One region of the Pseudarthrobacter sp. GQ63 genome, then DNA from elsewhere that is predicted to be linked to it. Evidence: riboswitches for the same ligand, from Rfam matches in the RefSeq annotation. Region 1 holds a riboswitch; each other region holds the start of a gene.
The links. A riboswitch is a leader RNA that binds a small molecule or an ion and turns the genes downstream of it on or off. The one in region 1 is predicted to bind S-adenosylmethionine.
Positions count from the first base shown of each region.

Region 2: it holds a riboswitch for S-adenosylmethionine, as region 1 does, so the genes downstream of both, AC6CHP_RS07565 (DUF1737 domain-containing protein) here and metX (homoserine O-acetyltransferase MetX) in region 1, are expected to answer to the same signal.
Region 3: it holds a riboswitch for S-adenosylmethionine, as region 1 does, so the genes downstream of both, AC6CHP_RS03530 (aminotransferase class V-fold PLP-dependent enzyme) here and metX (homoserine O-acetyltransferase MetX) in region 1, are expected to answer to the same signal.

Region 1 covers NZ_JCAXEF010000009.1:10,417-15,794, forward strand. Annotated here, with positions in the region: gene AC6CHP_RS14570 (VOC family protein) at 1-525, opposite strand, end outside; SAM riboswitch class IV at 689-805, shown strand; gene AC6CHP_RS14575 (bifunctional o-acetylhomoserine/o-acetylserine sulfhydrylase) at 848-2,173, shown strand; SAM riboswitch class IV at 2,273-2,388, shown strand; gene metX (homoserine O-acetyltransferase MetX) at 2,401-3,516, shown strand; gene AC6CHP_RS14585 (MFS transporter) at 3,698-5,080, shown strand; gene AC6CHP_RS14590 (zinc-binding dehydrogenase) at 5,194-5,378, shown strand, end outside.
Region 2 covers NZ_JCAXEF010000003.1:66,895-72,272, reverse strand. Annotated here, with positions in the region: gene opgC (OpgC domain-containing protein) at 1-1,347, opposite strand, end outside; SAM riboswitch class IV at 1,682-1,795, shown strand; gene AC6CHP_RS07565 (DUF1737 domain-containing protein) at 1,809-2,087, shown strand; gene AC6CHP_RS07560 (rhodanese-like domain-containing protein) at 2,084-2,494, shown strand; gene AC6CHP_RS07555 (O-succinylhomoserine sulfhydrylase) at 2,495-3,703, shown strand; gene AC6CHP_RS07550 (methyltransferase family protein) at 3,724-4,275, shown strand; gene AC6CHP_RS07545 (DUF1905 domain-containing protein) at 4,265-4,567, opposite strand; gene AC6CHP_RS07540 (HNH endonuclease signature motif containing protein) at 4,690-5,378, shown strand, end outside.
Region 3 covers NZ_JCAXEF010000001.1:725,360-730,737, forward strand. Annotated here, with positions in the region: gene AC6CHP_RS03515 (fluoride efflux transporter FluC) at 1-312, opposite strand, end outside; gene AC6CHP_RS03520 (metal-dependent transcriptional regulator) at 309-1,049, opposite strand; gene AC6CHP_RS03525 (class I SAM-dependent methyltransferase) at 1,099-1,857, opposite strand; gene AC6CHP_RS03530 (aminotransferase class V-fold PLP-dependent enzyme) at 1,950-3,407, opposite strand; SAM riboswitch class IV at 3,442-3,555, opposite strand; gene hisN (histidinol-phosphatase) at 3,715-4,527, opposite strand; gene rsgA (ribosome small subunit-dependent GTPase A) at 4,575-5,378, opposite strand, start outside.

The DNA of each region.
Region 1 (5,378 bases):
CCCCAGCCACTCGGTCACCCGGGCTGCCGAGCCGGCGATGGTGAGGCAGCTCATCTTGACGTTGCTCTCGTAGGCGTTGGACGGGTGCAGGGACGGGTCGCCCTCCCACTTGAGCATGTACGGGACCTGGGGGTCGGCGATCAAGCCGAGGATGCCGATTTGCTTCCACACGAGTTCGCGGCCGTCAGGGAATTTACGGTTGCCGTTGACTGCGGAGCGTCCCAGGCGTTCCTCGAAGGGGACCAGGTCGTCCACTTCGACGCACCAGCCCATCCATCCGCCACCTGCGGCGGAGCGTGCCCGCACTGCCTGGCCGAAGGGGGCCTTGTCAGAAGCCGGGTGGTCCAGGACCTCAACGACCTCAAGGTACTTGTGCCCCGCGAGCGGGATGATCATATTCCGGGTTCCAAACCGCGGGTGCACTCCACCCTTTACTGCCTCAACGCCGAGGGCAGAGGAAATACGTTCGGTGGTGGCAGCCAGGCCATCGTGTTCACAGGCGTAAGAGACGTGATCCATGCGCATGGCAACATCTTGGCACTTTGTGATCGGGCTCTCAGCTAAGGGTAGCCTTACTGGGATTTTCCCTGCGGGAAGTGATTGCGCGGACTTCCGCAAGGGTCATGCGCGGGACCATGTTCGTCACAATGCTGTGCCGCTTTGCGCAGGTGTTCCTACACTGGGCTCAGGTTATGAGTGCCAGCGCTAAGCCCCGGCTTGCTGGCCGGCAACCCTCCTTCCGCGGTGGGGTGCCCCGGGTGAGGACCTGGCTGTCCGGTAAATGGCCGGATGGCAAGCGCGGCCCGCGGTGCTTCGTGCATGCCGGGCCCAGTCAAAGGAGCCTTAATTGTCCAACGGATGGTCATTCGAAACCCGCCAGATCCACGCAGGACAGGAGCCGGACAGTGCCACGGGCGCTCGGGCACTCCCTATCTACCAGACCACGTCCTTCGTTTTTCCCAGCGCCGAGAGCGCCGCCAACAGGTTCGCCCTTGCTGAACTGGCACCCATCTATACCCGCATCGGCAACCCCACCCAGGAGGCCGTGGAACAGCGGATCGCCAGCCTTGAAGGCGGGCTGGGGGCACTGCTGCTGAGTTCGGGCCAGGCCGCCGAGACCTTCGCCTTCCTGAACATTGCAGAGGCTGGAGACCATATTGTTGCCAGCCCCAGCCTTTACGGCGGAACATACAACCTCTTTGCCCACACCCTGAAGAAGTTCGGCATTTCGGTGACTTTCGTGGCGGACCCGGACAACCTGGAGCAGTGGCGCACTGCAGTGCAGCCCAACACCAAGTTGTTCTTCGGCGAGGTGGTCTCCAACCCCCGTCAGGACGTCCTGGACATCGAAGGCATCTCCCAGGTGGCACACGATGCCGGTGTGCCCCTGATCGTGGACAACACCCTGTCCACCCCGTACCTGATCCGCCCGCTGGAATGGGGAGCGGACATCGTTGTCCATTCGGCAACCAAGTACCTGGGCGGCCACGGCTCCGCGATTGCCGGTGTGATCGTGGACTCAGGCAACTTCGACTTCGGCAAGGACCCGGCAAAGTTCCCGGGCTTCAACACCCCGGACCCCACCTACAACGGGCTGGTGTACGCCAGGGACCTCGGCAAGGACGGTGCCCTGGGCGCCAATCTGTCCTACATCCTCAAGGCCCGCGTCCAGCTGCTCCGGGACCTGGGCTCCGCCGTCTCCCCGTTCAACGCATTCCTGATCGCACAGGGCCTGGAAACGTTGAGCCTGCGCGTGGAACGGCACGTTGCCAACGCCACGGAGGTGGCGCGCTGGCTGGAAGGAAGGGACGACGTCGAATCCGTCGCCTATGCGGGGCTGCCCTCCAGCCCGTGGTACGAACGGGGCCGCAAGTATGGCCCCAAGGGCACGGGCGCGATTGTGTCCTTCAACCTGGCCGGCGGAGCCGAGGCCGGCAAGCGCTTCGTGGACGCGCTGGAGCTGCACTCCCATGTGGCAAACATCGGTGACGTCCGCTCCCTTGTCATCCACCCGGCGTCGACCACCCACAGCCAGCTTTCCCCGGAACAGCAGGCTGTTGCCGGCGTAACCCCCGGCCTGGTCCGGCTGTCGGTGGGAATTGAACACATCGATGACATCCTGGCGGACCTGGAAGCGGGCTTCCGGGCAGCGAAGGACGCCACCGGAGCCTAGCCAGGCGCCCAAAGAAAACCAGCACGGCGGCAAGCCGGGGAAGTCATAACCAGTCACACTCTTGGCGGCAGGCGGGGGCTGTTTCGTACACTCGAACCAGGTCATGAGTGCCAGTGACAGCCCCGGCTTGCTGGCCGGCAACCCTCCTTCCGCGGTGGGGTGCCCCGGGTGAAGACCTGGCCTGCCGGTCATTCGACGGCGGGCAAGCGCGTAGAAGAGGTCTTGCCATGACGGTTACCGTCACCCGTACCACCGTCCCCGAACACGGAATCGTCCGCTATGCCTCCATTGGGGGACTGGACCTTGAGGCTGGCGGCTACCTGCCCGAGGTCACCCTGGCCTACGAAACCTGGGGCACACTTAACGCGGACGCCAGCAATGCCGTCCTGATCGAACACGCCCTGACCGGCAGCACCCACGTGACCCGCGGCGATACCGACGAACCGGGCTGGTGGGAGCAGCTGGCCGGGCCGGGTGCGCCCGTGGACACGGACCGGTTCTTTGTAGTGTCCATCAACATTGTGGGCGGCTGCTACGGGTCCACCGGGCCGTCGTCGCCGGCACCGGACGGGGCCCCCTGGGGATCCCGGTTTCCCCTGGTCACGCTGCGGGACAGCACTGTGGCGGAGGCCCGGCTGGCTGACCAGCTGGGGATCCGGAGCTGGTTTGCGGTGCTGGGCGGTTCCATGGGCGGAGCCCGCGCACTTGAGTGGGCCATCTCCTTCCCGGAGCGGGTGCAGCGCTGCGGGGTGATCTCCATCGGCCACGCCAGCACGGCCGAGCAGATTGCGTTCGCACAGGCACAGACCCTGGCGATCCGCCAGGATGCCAACTTCAAGGGCGGCGACTACTACGGCGGCCCGTTCCCCGAGGACGGACTGGCCCTGGCCCGGCGGATCGCGCACATCACCTACCGCTCCGCGGCGGAACTGGAAGGCAGGTTCGGCCGCGAACCCCAGGCTCCGGAGTCACCCCTGCACGGTGGCGTCCTGGCCGCCCGCGGACGCTACCAGGTGGAAAGCTACCTGGACCACCAGGGGAACAAGCTGGTCCGACGGTTTGATGCCAACAGCTACATCGCCATCACCGAGGCCCTGATGAGCCACGACATCTGCCGGGGCAGGGGGCCGCTTCCCGAGACCCTGGCGCGGTCGGGTGCGCGGTTCTTCGTGGCAGCCGTGGATTCTGACCGGCTCTACTTCCCGGCCCAGTCCCGGGAACTTGCCGCGGCGCTGCCGGGAGAAGTGGACGTTCACGTCATCGAGGCACCGATAGGCCATGACGGCTTCCTGACCGAAATAGGCCAGCTGGGCCACCAGCTCCGGGCGCACCTCTCGGCATAAAACTTCCCCCCACAGGCAGTCAAATGTGCATTTATGCAGATAGCCTCTGCATGATTCGCCGTTGAGCTTGGTGTTCAGGCGGACCATACTCGTTGGGACCCGGCGGTTCGTGGCCAAAATCACACGTATCCGCCACAGACTGTCCCAGTGGTGTCGAAGAAGACGCCGAAGGAGTTCATCAATGAGTACGGAAAAGTCCGCCGCACGGCGGCCCGAGGAAACCGACGTCAAGTCCTCAGGCCTGAAGAAGGTCGTCACGGCCTCCATGGCCGGCACCGTGGTTGAGTGGTACGAGTTCTTCCTCTACGCCTCCGCCGCCACGCTGGTGTTCGGCAAGCTGTTCTTCCCCAACTCCGGAACCGAGCTGGACGGCATCATCGCAGCCTTCGTCACCTACGCGGTCGGCTTCGTTGCCCGCCCCATCGGCGGCATCGTCTTCGGCCACTTCGGCGACAAGTTTGGGCGCAAGCAGCTGCTGCAGCTGAGCATCATCCTGGTGGGTGTTGCCACCTTCCTCATGGGCTGCCTGCCGACCTTTGCGCAGATCGGCTACTGGGCCCCGGCGCTGCTGGTGTTCCTGCGCTTCGTCCAGGGATTCGCGGTGGGCGGCGAATGGGGCGGCGCCGTGCTCCTCGTCGCCGAGCACAGCCCGAACAAGTCCCGCGGCTTCTGGTCAAGCTGGCCGCAGTCCGCTGTCCCCATGGGCAACCTGCTCGCCACCGCTGTCCTGTTCACCCTCTCCTCCACCCTCGCCCCGGAAGCCTTCCTCAGCTGGGGCTGGCGCGTCGCCTTCTGGCTCTCCGCAGTGATCGTCATCATCGGCTACTACATCCGCACCAAGGTCCAGGACGCGCCGATCTTCCTCGAGGCCCGCAAGGAAGTCACTGTCGAGAACAAGGGCTACGGTGTTGCCGAAGTCTTCCGCCGGTACCCGCGCGGCGTGTTCACCGCCATGGGCCTGCGCTTTGCAGAGAACATCCTCTACTACCTCGTGGTCACGTTCTCCATCACCTACCTGAAGGTGGTGGTGCAGACGGACACCTCCCGCATCCTGCTCCTCCTGCTGGTGGCACACTTCATCCACTTCTGCGCAGTACCGCTGGTGGGCAAGATGTCCGATTCCCTGGGACGCCGCCCGGTGTACATGGCCGGTGCAATCCTCGCCGGAACCTGGGGGTTCTTCGCATTCCCCATGATGGACACCGGCAACGATTTCATCATCCTTGCGGCCATCACCATCGGCCTGCTCTTCCATGCGCTCATGTACGCCGGCCAGCCGTCCATCATGGCCGAAATGTTCCCCACCCGCATGCGGTACTCGGGCGTTTCCCTCGGCTACCAGGTGACGTCCATCGTGGCCGGCTCGCTGGCGCCCATCATCGCCAGCTCACTGCTGGGCAGCTTCGGCTCGTCCGTTCCGGTGGCGTTCTACCTCCTGGGCGCCTGCGTGGTGACCGCGATCTCGGTGTTCTTCCTCAAGGAAACCCGCGGTATCTCGCTGCATGACGTTGATGCCGCCGATGCCCAGGGCACCGCCGACCTTCTGGCCGCGGCCAAGAAATAGCCGCCAGGAAGTAGTCCCCACGGCACAGCACCACGGACACGGCAGCTGCCCGGACCTGCACGCACCGCAGGTCCGGGCAGCTGCCTGTCACCAAACATAAAGTCAGGAACACCATGCGAGCAGCAGTCCTCTATTCCACAGTTCCTCCTGGCACCAGCTACGCCGAAGCGCAGCCCTTGGTGGTCCAGGAGCTCAGCCGTCCCGAACCCCGCGCCGGCGAGCTGGGTGTCACCGTCACCTACTCCAGCCTCTGCCACTCTGACCTTTCGGTGGTGGACGGATCCCGCGTCCGGCCGCT
Region 2 (5,378 bases), on a different contig from region 1:
ACCCGAAACGAAGCCCACCGCTTCCTGGGTCAGGAGCTGGAACAGCGACACCATGCCCAGGTGGTTCACCACCACGAACACGATGGCCAGGCCACGGAGCAGGTCCACGCGTGAGTCCCTGCTGGCCAGGTCGCTGTAGCCCCACGCCGTGACCGCACTCAACCTGGCGGGGAGCTGCCACAGCGCCGCCAGGAGGATGATGAGCGCGGCCCCAACGGTCCAGGCGGCAGCCCCCGAAAGCGTGTTGGACCTGACGAACCCGGGACCCGAGCTGACATCGGTAACGGGCCCCGTCTGCACAGTCGACTCCTCAAGCCGGGTGTGGGCAGCGTCCGCAATACCGGCGTTTCCGGTGAGCCGCCAGTCGATGCTGGCCACCCCCGTGTCCCGTGTGCTGGTGCGTTCGTCCCAGAGCAATGCCCCGGTCAGTGCGAAGTCGGGTGATGCGGCGACGCCCAGGACCTGGTCCCACCAGCCGTTCTTGATCTCCGCTTCCGCGGCGCCTCCGGAGGACGGGCTGTAGAAGGCTGACGTCTGCAGCATGAAGGGCTTGTCCCGCCCCGCGGCATATGTCCCGTAGAAGTTCTCCCCGCCGGAAGCCGTCAGCATCTCCTGCAGCTCACCGGCTCGGGGCACGGTATTGACGGCGGCGCCCCCTGCGGTGTCATCGTGGTAGGCCGTCAGGCCCACCCAGTCCACGGCGTCGTCTCCCGGGTAGTAGGGTTCGTAGGCTTTGTCGGAGCCATTCCAGGTGCCGTCGCCATTGGTATCCAACGGGGTAAAGCCTTCGCTGCCGGGTCCGGGCGCATTCCGGTTCCGGTCAAAGGGGTAGTCCTTGCCCAGGTACGGTTCCCATACCATGGCATGGCTGCCACTGGCGCCGGCATCCCGAAACGCGGCCGTCACCGCCCGGAATGCCTGCCGGTAGTCGCCCGGCTGCTGGCCCCATTCCACCCAGCTGGCATTCATGTCCGGCGCAAAGCGGATGAGCAGCTGGCCCTTGAAATTCCCCTGCATCCGGCGCACTTCCCCGGCAAAGGCTGCGGCAGCTCCAGCGGTGACCTGGTCCAGCGGGACAGCAGGCCTCACCGTCAGCATCGCATGGGCGCCCTGCCCGGCGGACTGCTCCAGGAACTCCCGGATATCGTTCTCCTCCGAGGCACGGAACGGGAAGGCGATGTCGTGTCCGAAGATTGCGGGGGATGCCCCGAGCCTTTCGGAGAAGCCGCCGGCGGTGTCCTCTCCCCATTCGAGGACTGCGCCCAGCAGCGGTTTGCCTTCCTCCGGGAAGTTTCGGGCGGCCTGCGCTGAGCCGGCGGGTACCACCACCGCCAGGACGGCCATCATCACGGCGGCGAGGAGCGCAGCCACCCTGTGGAGGGGCCGCAGCTGGCGGCTCCGGGCGGGATGTGTGGGCGCGGCGGCGGATGGCGTGCTGATGAAGACCCCCCAGGGACTGATTTCTCCAGTATCGGGGCGGCGGCCCCTGCAGAAACTTTATCGGCCTGACCCGGGCGGCAGGCACCTGGCGCCCGCGCACCCAAGGTGGTGTCGCCGTCGTACGTTAAAGAGCGGTGACGGACGCCTCTTTTGCGCCGCGGCTCCGCCCTGCATCCTTCAGTTACGCAACATGACGACGACGGCGGTGCGGCGCCGGGCGGCAAGTGTTACGTTTTTGGGGAGTAATGAGTACCGGCGCCAAGCCCTGACTGGCCGGTCGGCAACCCTCCTTCCACGGCGGGGTGCCTCAGGTGAATACTCGGCATATCGACCATTCGAGCTGCAAGCGTGAGAGAAGGAGATCCGTCGTGTCTGACGCACCTGCCCCTGAAGAAAAGCTGTCCTACCGCCTCATCAGCGGCCCGGACAACCGTGAATTCTGCGAGCGGATCTCAGCCGCCCTGGCAGAGGGCTATGTGCTGCATGGCAGCCCGGCAGCGACCTTCAACGGCAGCAGCGTCATCGTGGCCCAGGCGGTGGTCCTTCCGGAGGCGATCGCTTCCGCGGATGCCGCAGTGGCGGACGCCGTGGACAGCCTTGAGTCCACGGGCGACGACCTTGAGTTCGACGGCGAGGGCCACGCATGAGCTACGCAGGGGACCTGACGCCGCAGGAGGCCTGGGACAAGCTGGAACAGGGCGCCATCCTGGTGGATGTACGCACCGAGGGCGAGTGGGCCCACATTGGTATTCCCGACACCAAGGCAACCGAGAACGATCCGCTGTTCATCCAGTGGACCTTCCCCGGCGGCATCCCCAACCCTGACTTCATCAACGACCTCAACCAGCAGGCGCCCGAGGACCGTTCAACCGAACTGGTGTTCCTGTGCCGCTCGGGCCAGCGGTCCATCGCGGCAGCCAGAGCGGCCACCCAGGCCGGCTTCACCTCCTACAACGTGCTGGAGGGCTTTGAAGGCGACCCGGACCGCTTCGGCGAACGCACCGTCAACGGCTGGAAGAACCGCGGCCTGCCAACCAACCTGGGAAAGATCTAAGTGACCTTCAACGAGGATGCCGCCGGCTGGAGCCCCGACACCCAGGCCGTGCGTGGCGGGCTGGACCGCACCAACTTCCAGGAAACCAGCGAAGCAATTTTCCTGAACTCGGGCTTTGTCTACGAATCCGCGGCTGCCGCCGAGCGCGCCTTCACGGGCGAGGACGAGCGCTTTGTCTACTCCCGCTACGGCAACCCCTCCGTGGCCACGTTCCAGGAGCGGCTCCGCCTGCTGGAAGGAACCGAGGCGTGCTTTGCGACGGCGTCCGGGATGTCCGCCGTGTTCACCGCCTTGGGTGCCCTGCTGGCAGCCGGCGACCGCGTGGTTGCCGCCCGCTCACTGTTCGGATCCTGCTTTGTGATCCTCAACGAGATCCTGCCGAGGTGGGGCGTGGAAACCGTCTTCGTGGACGGGCCTGACCTGGAGCAGTGGCGCGAGGCCCTGTCCAAGCCCACCACCGCCGTCTTCTTTGAATCGCCGTCCAACCCGATGCAGGAGATCGTGGACATCGCCGCGGTCAGCGAACTGGCGCACGCGGCCGGGGCGACCGTCGTCGTCGACAATGTCTTTGCCACTCCCCTGCTGCAACGCTGCGGGCAGCTTGGCGCGGACGTCATTGTGTACTCCGGCACCAAGCACATCGACGGCCAGGGCAGGGTGCTCGGCGGCGCCATCCTGGGCACCAAGGAGTTCATCGACGGACCGGTGAAGCAGCTGATGCGCCACACCGGACCGGCGTTGTCCGCGTTCAATGCCTGGGTCCTGACCAAGGGCCTTGAGACCATGTCGCTCAGGGTCAACCATTCCTCGGCCACCGCCCTGCGGCTCGCGGAATGGCTGGAGGAGCAGCCCGCCGTCAGCTGGGTGAAGTACCCGCTCCTGAAGTCGCACCCGCAATACGAGCTGGCCGCGAAGCAGATGGGCGCCGGAGGCACCGTCCTCACCCTCGAGCTTGCGCCATCCGGGGGCCGTTCCGGGAAGGAAGCAGCGTTCGCGCTGCTGGACGGGCTGCGGATCATCGACATCTCCAACAACCTGGGCGACGCCAAGTCCCTCATCACCCACCCGGCCACCACCACGCACCGCGCCATGGGGCCGGAGGGCAGGGCGGCGATCGGCCTGAGCGACGGCGTGGTGCGGCTTTCCGTCGGCCTGGAAGACGTGGACGACCTGATCGGCGACCTGGAGCAGGCGCTCAAGCAGATCTAGCACTCCGGACGGTGGTGGGCATGCCTGGAACGGTCGCTGCTCCCGGCTGGCAGCTGCTGCTGTCCAACATCCCCCTGCCTGAGCAGAACCTGCTGGGCATCGCCGCCGGCGCGGCCCTTCAGCGCCTGGTTCCTATCCGGCTTTCGCGGGTAACCGGCCGCCGGCAGAGGCTTCTGCGGATAACGGGCGGCGCATCGCTCGCCGCCGGTGGCATCCTCGTCGCCTGGTCATGGTGGGCAGCCCGCCGCACTTTCCTCGCCCGACCGGCTGAGCTGGTGACGTCCGGCCCGTACTCATTCTCGCGCAACCCTATGTATGTGGGCTGGACGCTGCTGCATCTGGGCACTGGGCTGGTGCGGCACAACGCGTGGACCCTGGCCGCACTTCCGGTGGCGGCCGCTGCCGTCCATCGCCAGGTTTTGCGGGAGGAGGCCAGCCTCGCCGCTTCCTTCGGTGGGGCGTTCGCTGAGTACCGGCGGGTGGTGCCGCGCTATGTGGGAAGAGGCTGTGTGGGCAGGCATTCTGTGGGAAGGGGCTGTGTGGGCAGGAATTCTGTGGGCTTCAGGCGCTGATAACGGAGAGGCGGACTTCCACGGCGTCGCCTTCACTGATCCGGGACTTGGCCCTGACGGCCTTCTTGACCGGCAGGAGGTACGTCCCCTTGTGGGCATCCGGGAACAGTGAAGTCTGCCAGGTGTGACCGGAAATTTCCGCTGTCACCCGGATTGAGCCGAATGCTTTGTTGTGCCCCGCGTTTCGTGCTTGGATATCGTCCGCCACGTCCGGCGGCAGGGTAAGGAAATGCCAGCCGGCCTCGCCCGGGTACAGCCACAGTTCGGCTGTGAAGGAGTACGACGACGTCACGCGCCGAGTATGGCACGCCCGCGGTGGTGCCGCCAGGGATGTGGATATTTAGCAGTCCACTAGTTATCCACAGCCCCTGCTGCACGGCTCTTTTTGTCAGACCCCCGCAGGATGATGTCTGTATGGAAAGCAATCCGGTGGTGGTGGAGGCGGAGGCAGCGGTTGACGCTTCTGTGGCTGCTTTTACGGCCGTGCTCGCGGGCGGCGGTGCGGCTGTTTCCGGCCCGTCCGGTTCTGGCGCTGCTGTTGCCGGTTCGCCTGTTTCTGGAACTGCTGTTCCCGGGTCGCCTGCTTCCGGTCTTGCTGGCGGGGTTGATGATGATCCGTTGCAGCGGGTTGCTGACGGGGCTTTGGATGTCCTTGCCGGGGTGGCCCGGTCGGAGGCGAAGCTGGCGGCGGTGAAGGCGCAGGCGGTTCAGGTGTTGGCTGCCGCCACGAGTGTGCTGAACGGTCCGCCGTCCTCCCCGCAGGAGGCCACGGCCCAGGACCGGAGCCTGGTGGCCGAGGTCAGCTGTGCACTGGCCATCGGTGACCGCGCCGCCGGCGCCTTGTTGGCCGAGTCCCACGCCCTGACCACGGCCCTGCCCCGGACCCTTGCCGCGTTGGGGTCCGGGACGATTTCCTGGGCCCATGCCCGAGAAATGGTGAACCAGACCGTGGGCCTTGACCGGGCCGGGGCCGCCGCTTTGGAGGAGTATTTCCTCGATCCGGATACACCGAGACCTGACGGTGCGGCGACGATCGGGGAGATGCCGGCGTACCGGTTCAAGGCCAAGTCCCGGACCTGGCGGGAACGCCACCATCCCGAATC
Region 3 (5,378 bases), on a different contig from region 1:
CCCCTCCCGCACCAGCTGGTCCAAGGAAAAGACCACAGCGGAGAACGTGGTGAAGGACCCCAGAAGACCCGGCCCCAGCCCTGCCCGCACCCAGAAGGGCGTGCGCGGGCGGGCCATCCAGACGGTGGTCAGGGCGGCCAGGACAAAGCTGCCCGCCACGTTGATGCTAAGGGTGGTCCAGGGAAAGGATCCGGGGAGCTCCGGAAAGGCCAGCCCCAGGACGTACCGGAGTTCTGTCCCCGCCAGGCCCCCTGCGGCAACAGCCAGCCAGGCGCCTGCCCTGGGTGCCCACGATGTCTTCGGCCCGCTCATGCCCCGGGCGAGCTGGGGGGAAAACCGGCGTCCGCGAGAAGGCAGCCTGGGTGGGGGCGGTCGCTGTGGACCCACAGCGCCGACGTGATCTCATCGGCCAGGTCGTAGTCGCGCGTCCGGCCTGAGTCCCGGACACGCACCACCAGGGCGCCTCCGAACGGCCTGCGGCCCACCACCTCCACTTCGGCGTCGAGGTCTATCTCCTCGGCCGCAAGGTAGCGGAGCAGGTCCGGGTTGTCATCGCTGATCCGGGTGATGCGGCCCGTGTGGCCCTGGTCCAGCTCTCCCATGAGGTGCGCTCGGGGCATAAAGACCTGGCCGTCCGCCGTGGGGATCGGATCGCCGTGCGGATCCCGCTGCGGGTTACCCAGTTTCGCCGCAACGCGTTCTATGAACGTGTCCGAGACGGCGTGCTCCAGAAGCTCGGCTTCGTCGTGGACCTCGTCCCAGCTGTACCCCAGCTGCTGGACGAGGTAGGTCTCTATCAGGCGGTGGCGCCGCACCATGGCGAGGGCAAGCTGCAGGCCGGACTCCGTGAGCCTGATGGCACTGTACGGCTTGTGGTCCACCAGGCCCTGGTCCTTCAGCTTCCGGACCATCTCCGAAACGGAGGAGTTGGCCACACCCAGGCGTTGTGCCAGCTGGGAGGAGGTGATGGGTTTGTCCTGCCACTCAGTGAAGGAGTAGATGACCTTGACGTAATCCTCTATGGAGGAGGAGGGAGCGCTGGTCTTCACAGGATCCAGCCTACCGGCTGCCCTTGGCCGCACGTGGACGGGAGGGCGCTCATGCCCGGACAGCCCGCCATGCGAGCGTCAGGTACGGCAGTTTCAATTCCTCGTCCGGCCCGTGGCCCAAATGGTCGTGAAGGTACCAGTCCAGGTTGGCCAGCACTTTCGCCCGGGTGGCCTCGCCGGCGCGCAGGTAGTAGCTCCGGGATTTTGTCAGCTCCATCAGGTCTGCGGTTGTCACGGAGTCCTGCCAGCGCGTGAGGTGGTCCTCCAGCGCCTCGAACTCGGGTCCTATGAGCGGGCGGTGGCCGGGTTTGTAGACGTCCCCGGCGTGCATGATCCTGGAGAGCCGGTGAACCCAGGGGACGGACGTGTCCAGCTGGTTCCAGACCAGTCCCAGCGTTCCCTGGGGGCGGAGGACGCGGGCCAGTTCCGTGCTGGCCCTCAGGGCATCGCACCAGTGCCACGCCTGCGCTACGGTGACGACGTCGAAAGCCGCGTCAGGCAGTCCGGTAGCCTCTGCGGTGCCAAGGACAGCCGTGGCGGCGGGGCAGTGCTCAGCCAGCTGCCCGAGCATGTCCGCTGACGGGTCCACGGCCGTGACGGACAGGCCGAGGTCCAGCAGCAGGTGGGTGAATTTCCCGGTACCGGCGCCCACGTCGAGCGCATCGCGTGCCCCTGGAGGCACCAGCCAGCGCGCTGATTCGGCAGGATAGCCGGGCCGCACCTGCTGGTAGTGCCTGCCGCCGTCCTGGAAGCTCTGGCCGAGCTCCCGGCGCCGGCCGTGATCCAGCCGTGGGCCACCCCGTGCCACGCGCGGCCTCCTTCATCCGGTTCCTTTGGTGTCCTCCGAATTTACCGCATCAGCCGCAGCCACAGGGCGCCGGCCGCCAGGCCAGCCGTGGGTCAGTCGTCGATGCAGGGCGCGGCGCCGGCCGTTCCCGGGGTGTTGGGTGCCCAGTGGGGGTACGTGCGGTTGTCATTGGCGGGAATCCAGCGGCCAGCGTCCACCACATAGTCCCAGCCAAGGCCCTTGGTCCGCAGGTCCCGGATGCCTGCCAGCAGCCGCTCGGCATCCTCCAGCCTTGAGCCGACGCCGAAGCTGGCCCGAAGTGAACCGGAAGGAAGGCCCAGCCGCTTCAGCAGCGGGTGCGCGCAGAAGCGGCCGTCGCGCAGGCCAACTCCATGTTCTGCCGAGAGGTAGGCGGCCACCAGGCCGGCGTCGTAGCCTTCTACGGAGAAGTTGACCACGCCGATGGTGTCGGTGTCCGGGTTCGTGTCCTTGAAGATCTGGTGGACGGTGACACCGTCGATCTCCTGCAGGCCTTCCACCAGGAAGGAGCGGATGGCTGATTCGTGGGCATGCCAGCGGTCCTGGTCCAGTTCCGCGATGACCTGCGTGGCGCGGGCCAGGGTCGCCGCACCCAGCACGTTCGGTGATCCGCCCTCGTGGCGGGCCGGGCCGGTTGCCCAGCTGACGCCGTCGAGCCTGGCTTCCCTGACGGCGCCGCCGCCGGCAAGGTGCGGTGTTCCGGCATCGAGCCAGTCCGGGCGGCCCACCAGCACGCCGGCACCAAAAGGTGCGTAGAGCTTGTGGCCCGAGAAGGCGATGTAGTCGACGTCGTCCGCGGTGATGTCGATCCGCCGGTGTGGGGCCAGCTGGGCCGCGTCCACTGCGATCCGTGCCCCGTGCTCGTGCGCCAGCGCGGCAAGGGCACGGATGGGAAGGATTTCGCCCGTGACGTTGGAAGCTCCGGTCACGGCGAGCAGGCTGACGCCGCCCTGCCGCAGTTCCGCACGGACGGCGTCAATGGTTTCCGCGATGGTGTCCGCTGCCACGATGCTGCGGTGGGGGACGCCCTGCCACGGCAGAAGGTTGGCGTGGTGCTCAATGTCGAGGTACAGGACGTCGCCGTTGGGCCGTCCGTCGGTGACGGGCAGGCAGCCCGCCAGCAGGTTGAGGGAGTCAGTGGTGTTCCGGGTAAAGATCACCGAATCGTCCGGGCGGCCGCCCACGAAGTCGCGGACGATGGCGCGGGCGTTCTCATAGACCGAGGTGCTGATCTGGGAGGCGTAGCCGGCACCGCGGTGGACGCTGGCGTAGAAGGGCAGGATCTCGTTGAGGTAGGCCGACACCACCGAGAGGGCGGGGGCCGATGCGCCATAGTCCAGGTTGGCGTACCGGACGTGGCCGCCGTGGATCAGTGGAGCCTGGATTTCGGCGCCGCTGACTGCTGCTAGCGGACGGCCGGCGGCGGTGCGGCGCTGATCAAAGAGCGAAGGCGAACCCGGCAGGGCAGCTGCCTGGTGCTGGACAGCGGCTTGGGGGGAGACGGCTTCGGGGGAGACGGTGGCAGTTGTCACAGAGACCTCACTTCACAACAGGACTCCATGCAGGAATCCGCGCTTGCCGCATCCCTTCCGGACCGGCCTGGTCGTCACCCGGGGCACCCCACCGCGAATGGAGGGTTGCCGGCCAGCAAACCGGGGTTTTGCGCTGGCACTCGTGACCTGGTTAAGAGCGTAGAACATGGGCAGCGAAGGTTAAAAGCCCGCGGAAATGTTAAGGGCTTTGTTACGAACGGTTGAAAAGGGGCGCCTGAACCGAAGAACACGACGGCGGACGCCTCCTGTCGGGGGCGCCCGCCGTTGATTATTCGTGCTGCCGGGACTAGAGGAGGTCGTCCAGGTTCGGGTTCAGCCGGCGCAGCACCTCGGAGTGCAGGATGGAATTGGTGGCCAGGGCGTTCCCGCCGAACGGACCGTCCTCGCCCTCCAGCGAGGTGAAGCGGCCACCAGCCTCCACCACGATGGGCACCAGTGCGGCCATGTCGTAGAGGTTCAGTTCAGGCTCGCAGGCGATGTCCACCGAACCTTCGGCCACCATGCAGTAGGACCAGAAGTCACCAAACGCCCGGGTCCGCCATACGTCCTCGGTAAGGCCCAGGAATTCATTAAGGTTTCCGCGTTCCTTCCAGCCGCCAAGGCTCGAATAGGAAAGGGAAGCATCGGACAGGCTGGAGACATTGGACACCCGGAGGCGGGTGGCCGCGGCAAGGGAACGCCCCATGTAGGCTCCCATGCCCTTGGCAGCCCACCAGCGCTTGCCCAGGGCGGGAGCGCTGACCACGCCCACCACCGGCTCGCCTTCATCCACCAACGCGATCAGGGTGGCCCAGACAGGAACGCCCCGGACGAAGTTCTTGGTGCCGTCAATGGGGTCGATAATCCACCGCCGCGACCCGTGGCCCGTGCTGCCGAACTCCTCGCCGAGTACGGCATCGCGTGGACGGGACCGGGAGAGCTGGCCGCGGATGGCTTCCTCAGCTGCCTTGTCCGCATCGGTGACGGGCGTCAGGTCCGGCTTGGTCTCAATGTGGAGGTCCTGGGCCTTGAAGCGGCTCATGGTCTGGTCATCCACGGAATCGGCCAGGACGTGGGCCAGGCGCAGGTCATCGTTGTAGCTCGAAGCGGGTTGGATCATGGTTCCAAACTACCGTCTGCGCGCCGTTCTGCCGGGAAGCGGGCCCGTCAGGTGACGCTGCCCAGTTCCTTTGCCTCCTGGGATTCCATCCGCGGGTCCGTGCCGAGGAGGCGCCGAAGGGAGCCAAGCCTTGCTGCTCCGGTGGGGCCGGCGTGCCCCGCGCCCACCCATGCGTCCAGTCCGCAGTTCACCGCGGTGGCAGTGTGCTTGCACCCTCGCTCGCAGTCGTCGATGCCGGGGGAGAGGTCCGGGAACGAGCGGAGGATGCGGTCCGGGTCCACGTGCGCCAGGCCAAACGAGCGGATGCCGGGGGTGTCGATGATCCAGCTTCCGGACGGCGCATCCGCCAGCTTCAGCGCAAGGGCCGACGACGACGTGTGCCGGCCGCGGCCCGTCACGGCGTTCACTCCGCCGGTGGCCCGTTCCGCCCCGGTCAGCGCATTGACCATCGTTGACTTTCCAACGCCTGAGTGTCCCAGCATCACGGTGACCTTGCCGTCCAGGTAGCCCCGCATCTCGGCGACGGCCGAGCTGTCCAGCCGGGCGGACAGGCCGTCGTCGGAACGGGCGTCAATGCCCGAGGCCGCTGAATCGGCCGTCCGGCTGATGATTACGGGAAAGTCCAGATGCGTGTAGTTGGACAGCAGTTCCGCCGGATCCTTGACGTCCGCTTTGGTGACCAGCAGGATCGGCTCGATGCCGGCGTCGTAGGCGGCCACCAGGGCACGGTCGATGAAGCCGGTCCGCGGCTCGGGGTTCGCTGCTGCCACCACGATCACCAGCTGGTCGGCATTGGCCACCACTGCCCGTTCCACAGGGTCCGTGTCGTCCGCGCTGCGCCGCAGCAGGGT